DNA from 2 places in the Streptomyces sp. NPDC085866 genome. Region 2 is predicted to be linked to the other one. Evidence: riboswitches for the same ligand, from Rfam matches in the RefSeq annotation. Region 2 holds a riboswitch; the other holds the start of a gene.
What was found. Region 2 has a riboswitch for cobalamin ahead of ACIF83_RS19570 (CbtB-domain containing protein). Riboswitches for the same ligand answer to the same signal wherever they lie in the genome.

Region 1 (7,004 bases), on a different contig from region 2:
CAGCTCCTCCGCGACGTCCACCCGGGTCGGGTTCCCGATCCGGTAGCCGGAGCCGGAGGCCCGGGCCGCCAGCAGATCGGTGTCGGCGGTCGACAACAACAACACTGTGCTCATGCGGGCGCTCCCGGTGGAATGAAAGGCAGTCCTTGCGGCGCGCCCGACTCGATGAGCCGCCAGAGCGCGTCCGTGTCCGCGTGCTGTTCGATCAGGTCGCCGAGCCGGTCGAGCTGCTCCTCGCGCAGCGCGGCGAACGAGGTGTCGGGGGCCGGTACGAAGCGGCGCCCCGCGGCGGCCGCCACCTCGCGCAGGAAGGCCCGCCGGAAACCGTCCGACTCCAGGGAGCCGTGCCAGTGCGTGCCCCAGGTCTGACCGACCCGGCAGCCGTCCAGGCTGCGTCCTTCGCCATCGGAGATGAACGCCTCCCCTCCCGCTACGGAGGCGACCCCGTGATGGATCTCGTAGCCCTCGACCCGCTCCCCGAGGGCTTCCCCGGTCGGCCGGGTGAGGGTCTTCTCGCGGGCGAACCGCACCCGCACGGGGAGCACTCCGAGCCCCGGGACGCTGCCGGCACGCGACTCGACCTCGTCCTCGATGCGCTCGCCGAGGATCTGGAAGCCGCCGCAGACGCCGAGGACCGGGCGTCCCTCCGCGGCCCTTCTGACGAGGGCGTCCGCGAGGCCCCGCTCCCGCAGCCACGCGAGCGCCCTGACCGTCCCACGGGTCCCCGGGATCACCACGAGGTCGGCGTCCGCCAGCTCCTCCGGCCGGTCCACGAACCGCACCACGACGCCCGGTTCGGCGGCCAGCGCGTCCACGTCCGTGAAGTTGGACATGAGCGGGATCGCGCAGACGGCGACCCGCAGCACGTCCTCGCCGACTGGCGGGGCGGTGTTCGACTCCCGCACGGTCCCGCGCAGGGAGACCCTCCCCCACGCTCGGCTTCGCTCGCGCGGGGGGACCCCCATCCCGTCCTCCTCGTCGATGCCGAGCCCGTGCCGGAACGGCAGCACGCCGTAGGTGTGCCGCCCGGTGAGCCCGTGCAGCATGTCCAACCCCGGCTCCAGCAGGCTGACATCACCCCGGAACTTGTTGACCAGGAACCCGGCGACCAGCTCCTGGTCCTCCCGGGACAGCAGCGCGACGGTCCCGAAGAAGGAGGCGAACACGCCCCCGCGGTCGATGTCGCCCACCACCAGCACGGGCAGCCGCGCGTTCCGCGCGATCCCCATGTTCACGATGTCGGTGCGCCGCAGATTGATCTCCGCGGGCGAACCGGCCCCCTCACAGATCACCGCGTCATACGTGCCCCGCAACTCGGCCAGACAGTCCAGCACCGTGCCGAGCAGTCGCTGCTGGCGCCCCCCGTGGTACCCGCGTGCGCTCAGCTCGCCCACCGGCTTGCCGAGCAGCACCACCTGACTGCTCTGCTCGCCACCGGGCTTGAGCAGCACGGGGTTCATCAGCGCGGTCGGCTCGACCCGGCAGGCCTGGGCCTGCATGGCCTGCGCCCGCCCGATCTCGGCGCCCTCCCGGGTCACGAACGAGTTGAGGGACATGTTCTGCGCCTTGAAGGGCGCGACCTTGACGCCCTGGCGCACCAGCCACCGGCAGATCCCGGCCGTCACGACGCTCTTGCCGGCGTCGGAGGTGGTGCCGGCGACGAGCAGACCACCGTTCACTGCCCACGTCCCTTCACGAGTCGGCGCGCGGCGACCGTGACGCCGAGCGCGAGCAGGCCGACCCGGCGGGAGAGCCGTACGGCCCGGTCGATGTCGGTGACCCGGACGGCCCGCCCGGTGTCCCCGCCCAGTACGGGCCGGTGTTCGACGCGCCCGCCGTAGGAGAGCGTCCCGCCCAGCCGCACGCCGAGGGCGCCCGCGAACGAGGCCTCGACGGGCCCGGCGTTGGGACTCGGGTGCTTGCGGGCATCCGCCCGCCAGGCGCGCACGGCACCGCGGGGGTCCGGTCCGGCCGCGGCGGCGAGTACGGCGGTCAGCCGCGCCCCCGGCCAGCCGGCGACGTCGTCGAGCCGGGCGGAGGCCCAGCCGTAGCGCCGGAAGCGGGCCGACTTGTGCCCCACCATCGCGTCCAGGGTGTTGACGGCCCGGAACCCGAGCAGCCCCGGCACCCCGCCCACCGCACCCCACACCAGCGCACCCACCACGGCGTCGGAGGTGTTCTCGGCGACGGACTCCACGACCGCCCGGGCGATCCCGTCGGCGTCGAGGGCCTGCGGATCCCGCCCGCACAGATGCGGCAGCCGCGTCCGGGCCGCCTCGACGTCCCCGGCCTCCAACGCGCGCCCCACTGTCCGCGCCTCCCGGGCGAGCGAAGTACCCCCGACCACGGCCCAGGTGGCGGCGGCGGTCAGCGCGACGGAAGCCGCGGGGGAGCGGCGCACGGCCCGCTCGGCCACGGCCCCCAGCGCGACGGCACCGCCGGCGCACACGGCGGTGTGCAGCGCACCCCAGCCGCGGTGGTCGTGCCACAGCGCGCGTTCCACGGCGGCGGCCGCCCGCCCGAACGCGGCGACCGGATGCCCGCGGCGCGGATCGCCGAGGACCAGGTCGCCGACGATGCCGGCGGCGGCGCCGTACGCGTAGAAGCGATCGGCACCCATCGGCTCAGCCGGCCGTCGGGGCAGGCAAAACCCTGTTACTGAACCTCAATCGGCAGCCGCGCATGGCGATATGTCCTCACTCAGGGTGTCCGCGCCCTGGTTCGACGAGACCGGCGGTGAGAGTTCCTGGCTCCCGGGGGATTACTTCCCCGGTGACAGTGGCGGGACCGCGCCGGATTCGCACCGGCTTCCTCTCCTGCCGCCGTACATGGCCTGGGCAGTCCACCACGCGCCCGGAAGGGCCGTCAACTTGCCTTTGACCTGGGAAGCCGGACTGTGCTGAGGCCCACATCGCCGGCATGACGGGTGGCGCAGAGCGACCGGGGCGGGGTGAATTCCGGTCCCTCGGGCGGCATTCGGGGATCCCGCTCGTCCTCACGGACCGTGACCCCCTGCGGTAGCGCGTACGTCTCATACGGGATGCAACGGTCGTGGGAGGGGACACACGGTGGCGTACGTGGGCGAGATGCCGCTGGAGGTGGCGGGACGAAAGCCGCCGCTGGTCCTCGTGGCCCCGGGCCGGGATGTGCCGGCTTCTCTGCGACCCGGGCCGAGCACCTGATCGCCGACAGGGTGGGCACGTCGGCCGCGATCAGCACGGAGGCCGGTGTCGGACGGTGGCCCCGGTCGCAGGGGATGTCGGACATCTGCTCAGGTCCGCCGAGCCGCTCTCGGCCGTGGCGGACATGCGTCCGCCCTGTCGTTCCGACTGAATCGGTGCCGACAGGGCGGACAACGGGGACTTCGGCGTCAGGGCTTCGCCACGATCAGATAGATCCCGTACGCCACCGCAGCCGCACAAGCGGCGAAGCAGACGTACGCACCAGTCACGGCCAGCGCCGCGGACCCACCCTGCGCCGTGGCCTTCTCGCGGCGCGACAGGCCGTTGATGCCGAGGGTGAACAGGGCCACCAGGCCCACCGTGAACGCGAGGCTGACGCCGAAGACGGAGCCGAGGGCCGCCCAGTCGATCTTCATGGGGATGCTTCCTTCAGTTTCCGGGCGGTCAGACTGCGGCGGCCGGCGGAGTCGCCGGAGCCGGTTCGGTGGTGACCTGAGCCGGGATCGTGGCCGACAGGTCCTCGGTGACGGTGCCCGCGGGCGGCGGGGTCACCGCGGCGATGGCGGTGGTCACCACGCCGGCCGGCTCCACCGTGTCGTCGGCGACGTTGGTGTGGTCGACGACCTCGCGGCGGGAGATCTTCCAGATCGCGGCGCTGGCGCCGACCAGGAAGACGGCGACGGCCGCAGTGCCCCAGTCACCCAGGTCCGTGACGGACTCGGCGCCCGCGCCGACCAGCGCGGCGGCCGGCAGGGTCAGCGCCCAGGCGATGAACATGCGGGTCGCGGTGGACCAGCGGACCACACCGCCCTTGCGGCCCAGACCCGCACCCATCACCGAGCCGGAGACGACGTGGGTGGTGGAGAGGGAGAAGCCGAGGTGCGAGGAGGCCAGGATGGCCGTGGCCGCGCTGGTCTGGGCGGCGAAGCCCTGTCGCGGCTCGAGGTCGGTCAGGCCCTTGCCCATGGTGCGGATGATGCGCCAGCCGCCGATGTAGGTGCCGAGCGCGATGGCCAGACCCGCGGAGAGGATGACCCAGGTGGGAGGGTTGGAGCCGGGGGCGATGGCGCCGCCCGTGACGAGCGCGAGGGTGATGATGCCCATCGTCTTCTGCGCGTCGTTGGTGCCGTGGGCGAGGGAGACCAGACCGGCGGAGGCGATCTGACCGGCGCGGTAGCCCTTGCGGGTGGCCTCGCCGTCGGCGTTCTTGCCGATGCCGTAGGAGAAGCGGGTGGCCAGCATCGCGGCGAGACCCGCGACGATCGGCGCGGCGACCGCCGGGAGCAGCACCTTGGTGACCAGCACGTCACTGTGGACGGCACCGAAGCCCGCGGAGGCGACGGTGGCGCCGATCAGGCCGCCCATCAGGGCGTGCGAGGAGCTGGACGGCAGTCCCACCAGCCAGGTCAGCAGGTTCCAGAGGATCGCGCCGACCAGGGCGGCGAATATGACCTCGGGACGGATGCCGTTCTCATCGACAAGGCCCTTGGAGATCGTGTTGGCGACCTCCACGGAGAGGAAAGCGCCTACAAGGTTGAGGGCGGCGGACATGGCCACCGCGACCTTGGGCTTGAGCGCACCGGTCGAGATGGTCGTGGCCATCGCGTTGGCGGTGTCGTGGAAACCGTTCGTGAAATCGAACGCGAGTGCGGTTACCACCACAATCGCGAGGATCAGCGAGAAGTTTTCCATTTACCCAGGCAATCGTTCGAGGTCATTGGCTGTTGGACCGTAGGCAACCTGGGTGAACGGAAGGTGAACTGAGGCGGGCGTCAGAGTGTCATCAAGGGATGGTTGGGGTTTCGTTCGGCTCCACGCCCCAGGCGCCCCTTGGCTACCAACCCCTCGCGAAGGCCCGCAGGCGGCTCGGCGGCCCGTTGAAGAGATTCTGGTCACCCGGCAGACCGCCCTCGGTGCCGAACTGCCAGAAGGTCCAGTGCGTCCATCCGCCCGGCAGCTCTCCCGGGTCCGACGTGCCGTGCCGGGCGATCCACAGGGGGTGGTCCGCGGCGAAGGCGCGGCTGTCGCCGGTGCAGGCCTGCCACCAGTGGGCGGTGGTGTAGATGACCGGACTCCGGCCGGTCTCCCGCTCGACCTCGTCGCTGAAGGAGCGGATCCAGTCGACCATCCGCTTCCAGCCCAGTCCGTAGCACTTGTGCTCGTCGTCGTACGGGTTGTATTCGATGTCGAGCGCGGGCGGCAGCGTCCAGCCGTCCGCCCGCCAGTCCCCGCCGTGCTGCACGAAGTACGCGGCCTGCTCCTCGCCCGAGGAGTGGTCCGGACGTGCGAAGTGGTACGCGCCCCGGACCAGGCCCGCCCGGCGCGCGCCCTCGTACTGCCGGTCGAAGTAGGGATTGCGGTAGGTCGTGGACTCGGTCGCCTTGATGTAGGTGAACCGTGCGCCGTCCGACCGGGCGGCGGGGAAGTCGACGTGCTTCTGGTGGGACGACACGTCGTGGCCTCTGAGCGGGCCCACGGCGGACGCCGGTGAGCCGGCTGCCGCGGCCTGGGTGCCCGCGAGGGCGAGCGTCGCGGTGGCGGCCGCGAGAAAGCCCGCGCGGCGACGGGAGCGGGAGGCGGCGTGAGCACGAGGCATGTGTCCCCCTGGAGTGGCGGTGGAACGTCGTCCAGCGAGTGAGGAAGATCATTGAATGCCTGATGATCACTTGAATCATGATGATTTCGGGTGTTTCGTGGCGGTTTTCACCCGTTCGGCGGTACGGGTTCCAGCCCGAAGCACGCCGACGGGCCGCTCCGAGCCGGGTCGGCTGGCAGGATCGCGGCATGGCTGAACAGCGGCGGGAAGCGGAGCGGGAAGCGGAAGCGGCGCGCGTGTGGGAGGCGCTGGTCGCCACGGCCCGCCGGACGGTAGCCGACGGACTGGTCGTCGGCACCTCGGGAAACGTCTCGGCGCGCATCGGGGATCGGGTGCTGGTCACCCCTTCGGGCGTGCCCTACGACCGGCTGACCCCGGACGACATCACCGGCGTCGACCTCGACGGGCGCCAGGTGCTCGGCAGGCTCGTGCCGACCAGCGAGCTGCCCATGCACCTCGCCGTCTACCGCACCACCGACGCCCGGGCCGTCGTCCACACCCACGCGGTGCACGCCACGGCCGTCTCCACCCTCGTGACCGAGCTGCCGCCGATCCACTACATGGCCGGCGCCCTCGGCGGCCGCGTCCGCGTCGCGCGCTACGCGACCTACGGCACCGACGAGCTGGCCGCGAACATGCTCGACGCCCTCGCCGACCGCTCCGGCTGCCTCCTGCAGAACCACGGCACGATCACCTACGGCACCACCCTCGACCAGGCCTACGACCGCACCGCCCAGCTGGAGTGGATGTGCCGCCTGTGGCTGACGGCGTCGTCCGTGCCGGGCCTGACGCCCTCCCTGTTGACGGACGTACAGATGGAGGAGGCCGGCGCGCGTTTGAAGGGCTACGGCCAACGCAACTGACCCCGGCCGCCCGCCGCAGCGGCTGCCCGCCGCGCCGGCCGCCCGCCGCGCCGGCCCGGCCCATCGGTTCTCTCCGTCGCAGCGGCGTTCGGCCACGGCGCGCTTTTCCGTAACGGCGCACAGCCGCAGCGCACGCCTTCGGCTGTGCCGCGTGCCGCGCCCTCCCGCACCCCGCCGGATCCCGGCCACCCTCACCGTTCCGCTGGCCCGCATCGAGAACCCGCACGACACTGGAACCCGTGGGCACCGTCAGAGCGACCGCAGCCGCACTCACCGCGGTCCTGGCCGCCGGCGCGGCCTCCGTGGCCGCCGGGCGGCTCGCCAGTGACGTCGCGCTGAAGGCGCCTCCCGGCCGCCCGCTGC
Region 2 (7,004 bases):
GCTCGTGCACCCGGCCTTCCAGGTCCTGTCGGCGGGCGTCGCGGGCGGTCTCGTCTTCTCCGCGCTCACCGACACCTGCGGCATGGCCGCCCTGCTCGGCAAGCTGCCGCACAACCGTCCCCGCGCGGCCGACCTCGATGCCGCACTCACCGCTCTGCGCAGCCGCTGAGCCGTACGCTCCGGGGCGCTCTCGAGTACTGCGCGGGCGCCCCGGAGATTCGCGAGGCGGTCGCTCCACGGTGACGGCTCACGAAGGCGGCGCGTCCGAGGCGGACTTGGCGCCACCGTGCGCGGTGAGGGCCCCGTCGACGGGGATCTCGGCGCCGGTGATGAAGTTCGCCTGGTCGTATCCGGCTGCGGCGGAGGGTTCGTCGTGGCTGGTCGCGCAGTTCCCCGCGCCCCTAAGGGGGTGCCGTCAGGCCAACTGCTTCAACAACGGTCGCGGATCGACCGTCCTCGCCGAGCACCGCCGCCACCGTGGCCGTCGTAACGGCGGTGCCGCTGCGAGGAGTCGATGCGATCACGCCCTGGGAACGACTCGCAGTGCAGCGCAACGGGCTCATGTCACAGCGATGCCATCGCGCATCATCTTGCTCAACACTGCCTGTTCGGGTAGGCGGAGTTCGTTGGCGATACGGGTCAGGCTGGACTCGTTCAGAACGATCGTCGCGCGGTGTTGCGGGGTATCCGTCAATCGCGCCATGCGCAGAGCATCGAAAGGATCACGGGTAACGTCGAACGCGGTAGTGAGAGCGTCGGGGTCGGAGGACCGGCCACTGCCTCGGTGCTCGCGTAGACGTTCGGCATGGTGGGCAACGTTTTCCCAGAAATCGCCGTGGGGGGTTGCGGCGGACCGGTTCCTGGAAAGCGTTTTTGTCTCGATCACCAGACGATGCACTTCCAGGCATATCGCGCGTGCGAGGTGCTGGTCGTTCAATGCGGCGACAGCGGCTTCGGAGGAAGCCGTACGGGCAGTCGCGTCGTCCGCCTCCAACTGCGCACTCTGCAGGGCCGGCAGCGTGAGCCGGAGCAGCAGGCGCGCCGTCGCTGCCATTGCCGCTCTTGGCATCCACAGTACCCACTCGCTGGTCCGGGCCCGGATGTTGAAGCGCCGTGCTCCGGCTGCCACATCGTCCGCACGCCAGGCATAGGCATTGGCATTCCACGAGATGTACGCATTGCCGTTGGCTCGCATTGTCTCCGACCCGGCGGTAAGTGCCTCGAGGGCCGTGGCGACAAATGCGCGAGAACGGACGTTGTGAGGAGCTGTGTAAGCCAGTGCATGGGTCACAGCGGCAATACGTTGTTGAGGCGGGTAAGCGGCCCAGAGCGGGAGGCCGAGAACAAGGCAGCTCTTCCGGCGAAACCCGAAGTGGGTGACGGTGATCGAGAAGTCCGGAGTGAACTGGACCGTATCGGGGCGCCGTACCCCGCCCGTGTCCGCTATGTCGTTCAACAGTTGAAACAGGGCCGGAGCATCTGCCCCCCGCAGTGTGGGCAGGTCAGGATTCAGCCGTCCGGGGCGTGGGCGCATTGCAAGTGCCATGCCGAGCGGCATCAGACCCACCAGAGGCTGAACAACAGTGCGGAACCCGAGAACGATCAACAACAGGCTGACGGTGAACAGCGCCGCCGTAACGAGATGGACCATGCCGGCGACGGCGTACGCGGCTGCTGTCGTGATTTTGATGCGGGCAGCGCTTACCGGTCGACTGTGACGATCACTTTCCACATGCTCCCCCTCAGCGATGAACGACCGGTGCCGTTCGAACACGGGGCGATCCGATCATCGCGGCGGAGTGCAGAGCAAGCGGTCTGAGCAACATCTGAGCCGCCAGGGGGACCAGCGCCTCGGCGCTCGGGGCCCACGCGTACGCCTCACGGGAGCCGACGGCGCACGGCATGTGAGCGCTGGGGGAGTCCGTACGCCGGAAGCGGATCCGGACAGGGCGCTCCGGCACCCGTCAGTCAGGCGGGAGTTCACGCCTCAAACCTCAAGTGAACAGCCGTGACTGAAAAGAGAAGGGTTTTTCCCGGCCGGGCGTCACACGATGGAATGATCTCGGCGTGCGGTCACTACGATCGCATCTCAAGACAACCATTCGACCGGCCCGAGAGTGACGGCCGGTCAGGGTCGCCGATGCCAGGGTCCGCTCCCCGGGCTGCGGTGATCTTCCTGTCCAGGAGGACCTTCCGCATGTTCCGACGCATTGGGAATGCCGTCGTCCGTCATCCCGTCTGGACGATCGTGGCATGGCTCATCGCGGCGGTGGCGATCGTCGCCACCGCGCCGAGCCTGCCCTCGAACAGTGACGAGAGCAGTTTCCTGCCAAAGAGTTACGAGTCGATCAAAGCGGCGGAGCTACAGGAGAAGGCGTTCCCCAGCGCCTTCACCCCGTCCGCGATCGCGCTGTACCAACGCACCGACGGCGGCAAGCTCACCGCCGCCGACAAACAGGACATCGCCCGGATCACTTCACAACTGGGCAGCAAGCACATCGACCAGGTGCAGAAGGTCGTCCCCGGCCAGCCGTCCAAGGACGGCAGGTATGACCTGACCCTGGTGCAGATGGACAGCAAGAACGCCGGCCAGCCCAAACAGATCGACGCGGCCAAGGCGTTGCGCGATGACGTCAAGAAACTGGCCACGGGCACGAACCTCGACGTCAAGCTCGGTGGTTCCGCCGCGCAGGCTCTCGACCAGCAGGACTCGTCCAAGCGCGGTCAGGCACTGATCGGTATCGGCACCTTCGCGATCATCCTGATCACCCTGCTGATCATCTTCCGTGCGCCGATCCTGGCGATCCTCCCCCTCGTCCTGATCGGCCTGGTGTCGGCCGTCGCCAACGGCCTGATCGCCTACGCCACCAAGCTGTTCGACCTGCAGGCCAACAGCTCGATCTCGTCGATCCTGATCGTCGTGCTCTTCGGCGTGGGCACGGACTACTTCCTCTTCCTGATGTTCCGCTACCGCGAGCGCCTGCGCGCCGGCGACGAGCCGAAACAGGCCATGATCAACGCGGTTGACCGGGTCGGCGAGGCCATCGCCTCGGCCGCCGGAGCGGTGATCATCGCCTTCCTCGCGCTGGTGCTGTCCACGCTCGGCTTCCTCAAGCAGATGGGCCCGGCACTCGCCATCGCGGTCGCGGCCACGCTGGTCGCGGGCCTGACCCTGATCCCGGCCGTGGTCTCGCTCATCGGGCCGAAGGTCTTCTGGCCCTCCAAGTCCTGGCAACGGGAGCCGGAGAACGCCCGGTTCGCCGCCCTCGGCCGCGGCGTGCAGCGCCGCCCGGCGCTGACCGCCGCGGTGTCCGGCCTCGTCCTGGTCGCACTGTCGCTCGGCACCCTCGGGTTCAACGCCACGTTCGACCTGGCGGCGGGCTCCATGCCCAAGACCAAGGAGTCCATGGTCGTCCAGGACGAGATGCAGAAGGCGTACTCGGCCGGCGCCGCCGCACCCACCGACGTCTTCCTGTCCAGCACCGACGGCAAGCAGCTGGACAAGTCCGGCCTGGACGCGTACGCGCACAAGCTCGGGGCCGTGGACGGCGTCGCGAACGCCCGCCTGACCCAGCTGAACAAGGGCGGTACCACCGCCGACTTCACCGTCACGCTCAGGTACGAGGCGTCGACGGACAAGGCGATCGATGCCGTGGGCGAGGTGCGCGACGTCGCGCACTCCGACGCCCCCGAGGGCACCGAAGCCCTCGTCGGCGGCATGTCCTCGATCTACAAGGACATCGCCACGGCGGTCAACCACGACTACCGGACGGTCTTCCCCGTCGCCGCCCTCCTCATCATGGTCATCCTGGGGCTGCTGCTGCGCAGCGTGGTCGCCCCCTGGTACCTGATGGCCTCGGTGGGCCTCGGCTTCGGTGCCACCCTCGGCGCCACGGTATGGATCTTCCAGGAGGGGCAGGGACACTCCGGTCTGATGTTCATGCTCCCGGTGATCATGTATCTGTTCGTGGTCGCCATCGGCACCGACTACAACATCCTCATGATCGCCCGGCTCCGCGAGGAGGCCCGCGAGGGCCGCGAGCCCCGCGAGGCGGCCGGCATGGCGCTCCGGCACGCCGGGCCGACCGTGGCGGCGGCCGGCTTCATCCTGGCGGCGACCTTCGCCACGATGATGCTGGCGGGCAACGCGCTGCTGACGGAGATGGGTTTCGCGGTCTCCTTCGGTATCGCGGTCGCCGCCTTCGTGATGGCGATGTTCTTCACGCCGAGCCTCACCGCGCTGATCGGCCACGCGGCGTGGTGGCCGGGCCACGGGGACCAGGCGCGGGAAGCGGCGGTCGGCGCCGGATCTCCTGACGCCGGTTCGGTTCCCGGCCGGAACCGGGACACGGTCGCACCCGATCCGTCGGGCCGCCGCGGCTAGCAGCATCACGAGGACGGCGCAGGTCTGCCGGGCCGCACAGCCCGGCAGACCCGACCCGTCGTCAGCACAGCGGCCGAGGCGAGAGGAAGATCACGACGGACCACGCGGTCTTGGCCATGCACGCGCCACGCGGTACGGTCTGTCCGATATCGACGACGGCGAGACGGAAGCCGGTGGGAATCCGGCACGGTCGCGCCACTGTATGCGGAACACCCCTGGGTGTCCCGTGAGTCAGACCCGTGGCCGTCGTCATGTGCACCACCGAGATGGGACGCGAACTCCCAGAGGAGGTCCTGCCATGGCGCAGACCGTCGCCCAGCCGACAGCCACCACCCCCGCCGTTCCCGCCACGCTGCCGCTGAAGGCGATCGCTCCGTGGGCGGTCTTCTTCGGCATCCTCATGCTCGTCCTGCTGTACTTCGTCGGCGCCGAGCAGGGCGCCACCTCCGTGTTCAACGGCACGGACGTCCACGAGTGGGTGCATGACGCACGCCACCTGCTCGGCTTCCCCTGCCACTGACGCGAGGGACGCCGCTCGACCATGAACTCCGCAACCGTGAGAAACCTTCTCGTGCGAGGCATGCTCGCCGGCCTGGCCGCCGGCGTGCTCGCCCTCGTCGTCGCCTACCTCCTCGGTGAGCCGAACGTCGACAGCGCGATCAGCTTCGAGGACGCCCACTCCCACGAGCACGGGATGGAGGTCGTCTCCCGCTCCCTGCAGTCCACCCTGGGCCTCGCCACCGGTGTCCTCATCTACGGGGTCGCCTTCGGCGGGATCGCCGCGCTCGCCTTCTGCGTCGCGCTCGGCCGTGTCGGCCGCTTCAGCCCGCGGGCGACCGCGCTGCTGCTGTCCGGCTGCGCGCTGCTCGCCGTGTACGTCGTCCCGTTCCTGAAGTACCCGGCCAACCCGCCGTCGGTCGGCGAGCCCGACACCATCGGCAAGCGGACTACCCTGTACTTCCTGATGATGCTGCTCAGCGTGCTCCTGGCGGTCGCCGTCACCATCCTGGGCAAGCGCCTCGCACCCACCCTGGGCACCTGGTACGCGACCGTCGTCGCGGTCGCCGCCTTCGCCGTCGCGATCGGTCTGGCCTACGCCTTCCTCCCGGTCGTCAACGAGGTGCCGAAGGACTTCCCGGCCACCCTGCTGTGGCGGTTCCGCCTCTCCGCACTGGCCATCCAGGCCGTTCTGTGGGGCGGATTCGGCCTGCTCTTCGGCGAGTTGGCCGAGCGGCAACTGAATCCGAAGCCCGCGACCACTGCGTCCGGGCGGAGAGTTCCCGCCACGCACTGATCCCTTCAGGACACGAGAGGGCCCTTCGGAACCGTCCGGGGGCCCTCTCGCGTTCCCGGGACACCGGCGGAGGCGACGAGCGGAGGAGCCGAGTGGCCAGACAACGTCCCGAACCGCGCCACATCACTCTCGGCGGACGTGAGGCGATCGCCCTGACCATGGAGGAGTACGCCCAACTCATCGCCAGCCGACGCCAGATCGGCGGCCAGAGCGCGCGGGTACGGGTGCTCGCCCAACAGGTCAAGCGGACCGAGAGACTTCTCGACGAGCTGGAGGCCCTGGTCGGCGGCCCAACGGCCCTCTGCCGCACGCCGGATGAGGGCGCGGTCCGACGGGCGACGGCCGACTGCCACGGCGACCACGGCACGACCGGCGCCCCGGACACCGACTGCCTGCGGTGCGCGATCGCCGCACTGCTGCGTCGCCATCGGGAGGCGACTTCCTGACCGCCGTCAGTCGCCCGGCTGGGCGAGGCCGTGTCCGAGCCGCACGTTCCAGCGTCCGGACCGGCCGGTGACCTCCGTCGCCGTGAGCGGCGCGACGTCGAGGCGCCAGAACGCCGCCTCGGGCGCGCCCAACGCGTGCACCACCACAGCCCGTACGACCTCGGGCTCCACCACGGCGATCGTCCTGCCGTCCGCCGGCCCGCTAGTGTCCAGCCAGCCCGCGACCCGCGCACACAGCTCCCGCACCGACTCGCCGCCATGCGGTGCAGCCCCGGGATCGGCCAGCCAGCGGGCCACCGCTTCCGGCTCGACGGCGCCGACGTCGTCCAGCGTCCGCCCGCGCCACCGGCCCACGTCGAGGCCCGAGAGTTCCGGTTCCGCCGATGCGTCGAGGCCGAGGGCGCAGGCCGTCTGCCGGCAGCGCACGCTGGGAGAGACGAGGACGCGGCCCGCTGCGGGCAGGGACCCGGCCGCCGGTCTGACCCGCGCCGCCGCGCTGTCCTCGATCGAGTCGCCGTCGTCGAAGCGGGCCCGCCGCAGTGAGGGCGTGGTCGCGGGTGAGATGAGAGTGACACGGCTGGTCACGTGGTTGTTCCTCCTGCTTCCGCCGCGGGGCGGGGGTCCTGGGCTGCGTACGTAGGACGGTACGGGCATGCGTGGTGGCCGTGCAGACCCGCCCCGGCCGGTACGGCCGGGGCGGGCTCGGCGACTAGATCTCCGTGCGCACGGTCAAAGCCGCGGCGACCAGGTTCTCCAGGGCGGCCCGTACCTCCGGCCAGCCGCGGGTCTTGAGACCGCAGTCCGGGTTGACCCACAGGCGTTCGGCCGGGACGGCCTCGAGCCCGAGGCGCAGCAGGTCGGCCACCTCGCCCGTGCCGGG

Region 1: linked by a shared signal. The riboswitch ahead of ACIF83_RS22695 (cobalamin biosynthesis protein) and the one ahead of ACIF83_RS19570 (CbtB-domain containing protein) in region 2 are both predicted to bind cobalamin.

Annotation. Positions count from the first base shown of each region.
Region 1 is NZ_JBITSQ010000008.1:411,901-418,904, forward strand. It holds gene cobN (cobaltochelatase subunit CobN) at 1-114, opposite strand, end outside; gene ACIF83_RS22690 (cobyric acid synthase) at 111-1,679, opposite strand; gene ACIF83_RS22695 (cobalamin biosynthesis protein) at 1,676-2,620, opposite strand; cobalamin riboswitch at 2,720-2,863, opposite strand; gene ACIF83_RS22700 (hypothetical protein) at 3,371-3,598, opposite strand; gene ACIF83_RS22705 (anion permease) at 3,627-4,874, opposite strand; gene ACIF83_RS22710 (lysozyme) at 5,017-5,778, opposite strand; gene ACIF83_RS22715 (class II aldolase/adducin family protein) at 5,967-6,641, shown strand; gene ACIF83_RS22720 (alpha/beta hydrolase) at 6,881-7,004, shown strand, end outside.
Region 2 is NZ_JBITSQ010000007.1:234,976-241,979, reverse strand. It holds gene ACIF83_RS19590 (rhodanese-like domain-containing protein) at 1-169, shown strand, start outside; partial or broken gene ACIF83_RS19585 (3-oxoacyl-ACP reductase) at 248-346, opposite strand; gene ACIF83_RS19580 (M48 family metallopeptidase) at 560-1,774, opposite strand; gene ACIF83_RS19575 (MMPL family transporter) at 2,198-4,384, shown strand; cobalamin riboswitch at 4,504-4,646, shown strand; gene ACIF83_RS19570 (CbtB-domain containing protein) at 4,683-4,904, shown strand; gene ACIF83_RS19565 (CbtA family protein) at 4,926-5,678, shown strand; gene ACIF83_RS19560 (hypothetical protein) at 5,771-6,124, shown strand; gene ACIF83_RS19555 (histidine phosphatase family protein) at 6,131-6,709, opposite strand; partial or broken gene ACIF83_RS19550 (5-methyltetrahydropteroyltriglutamate--homocysteine methyltransferase) at 6,834-7,004, opposite strand, start outside.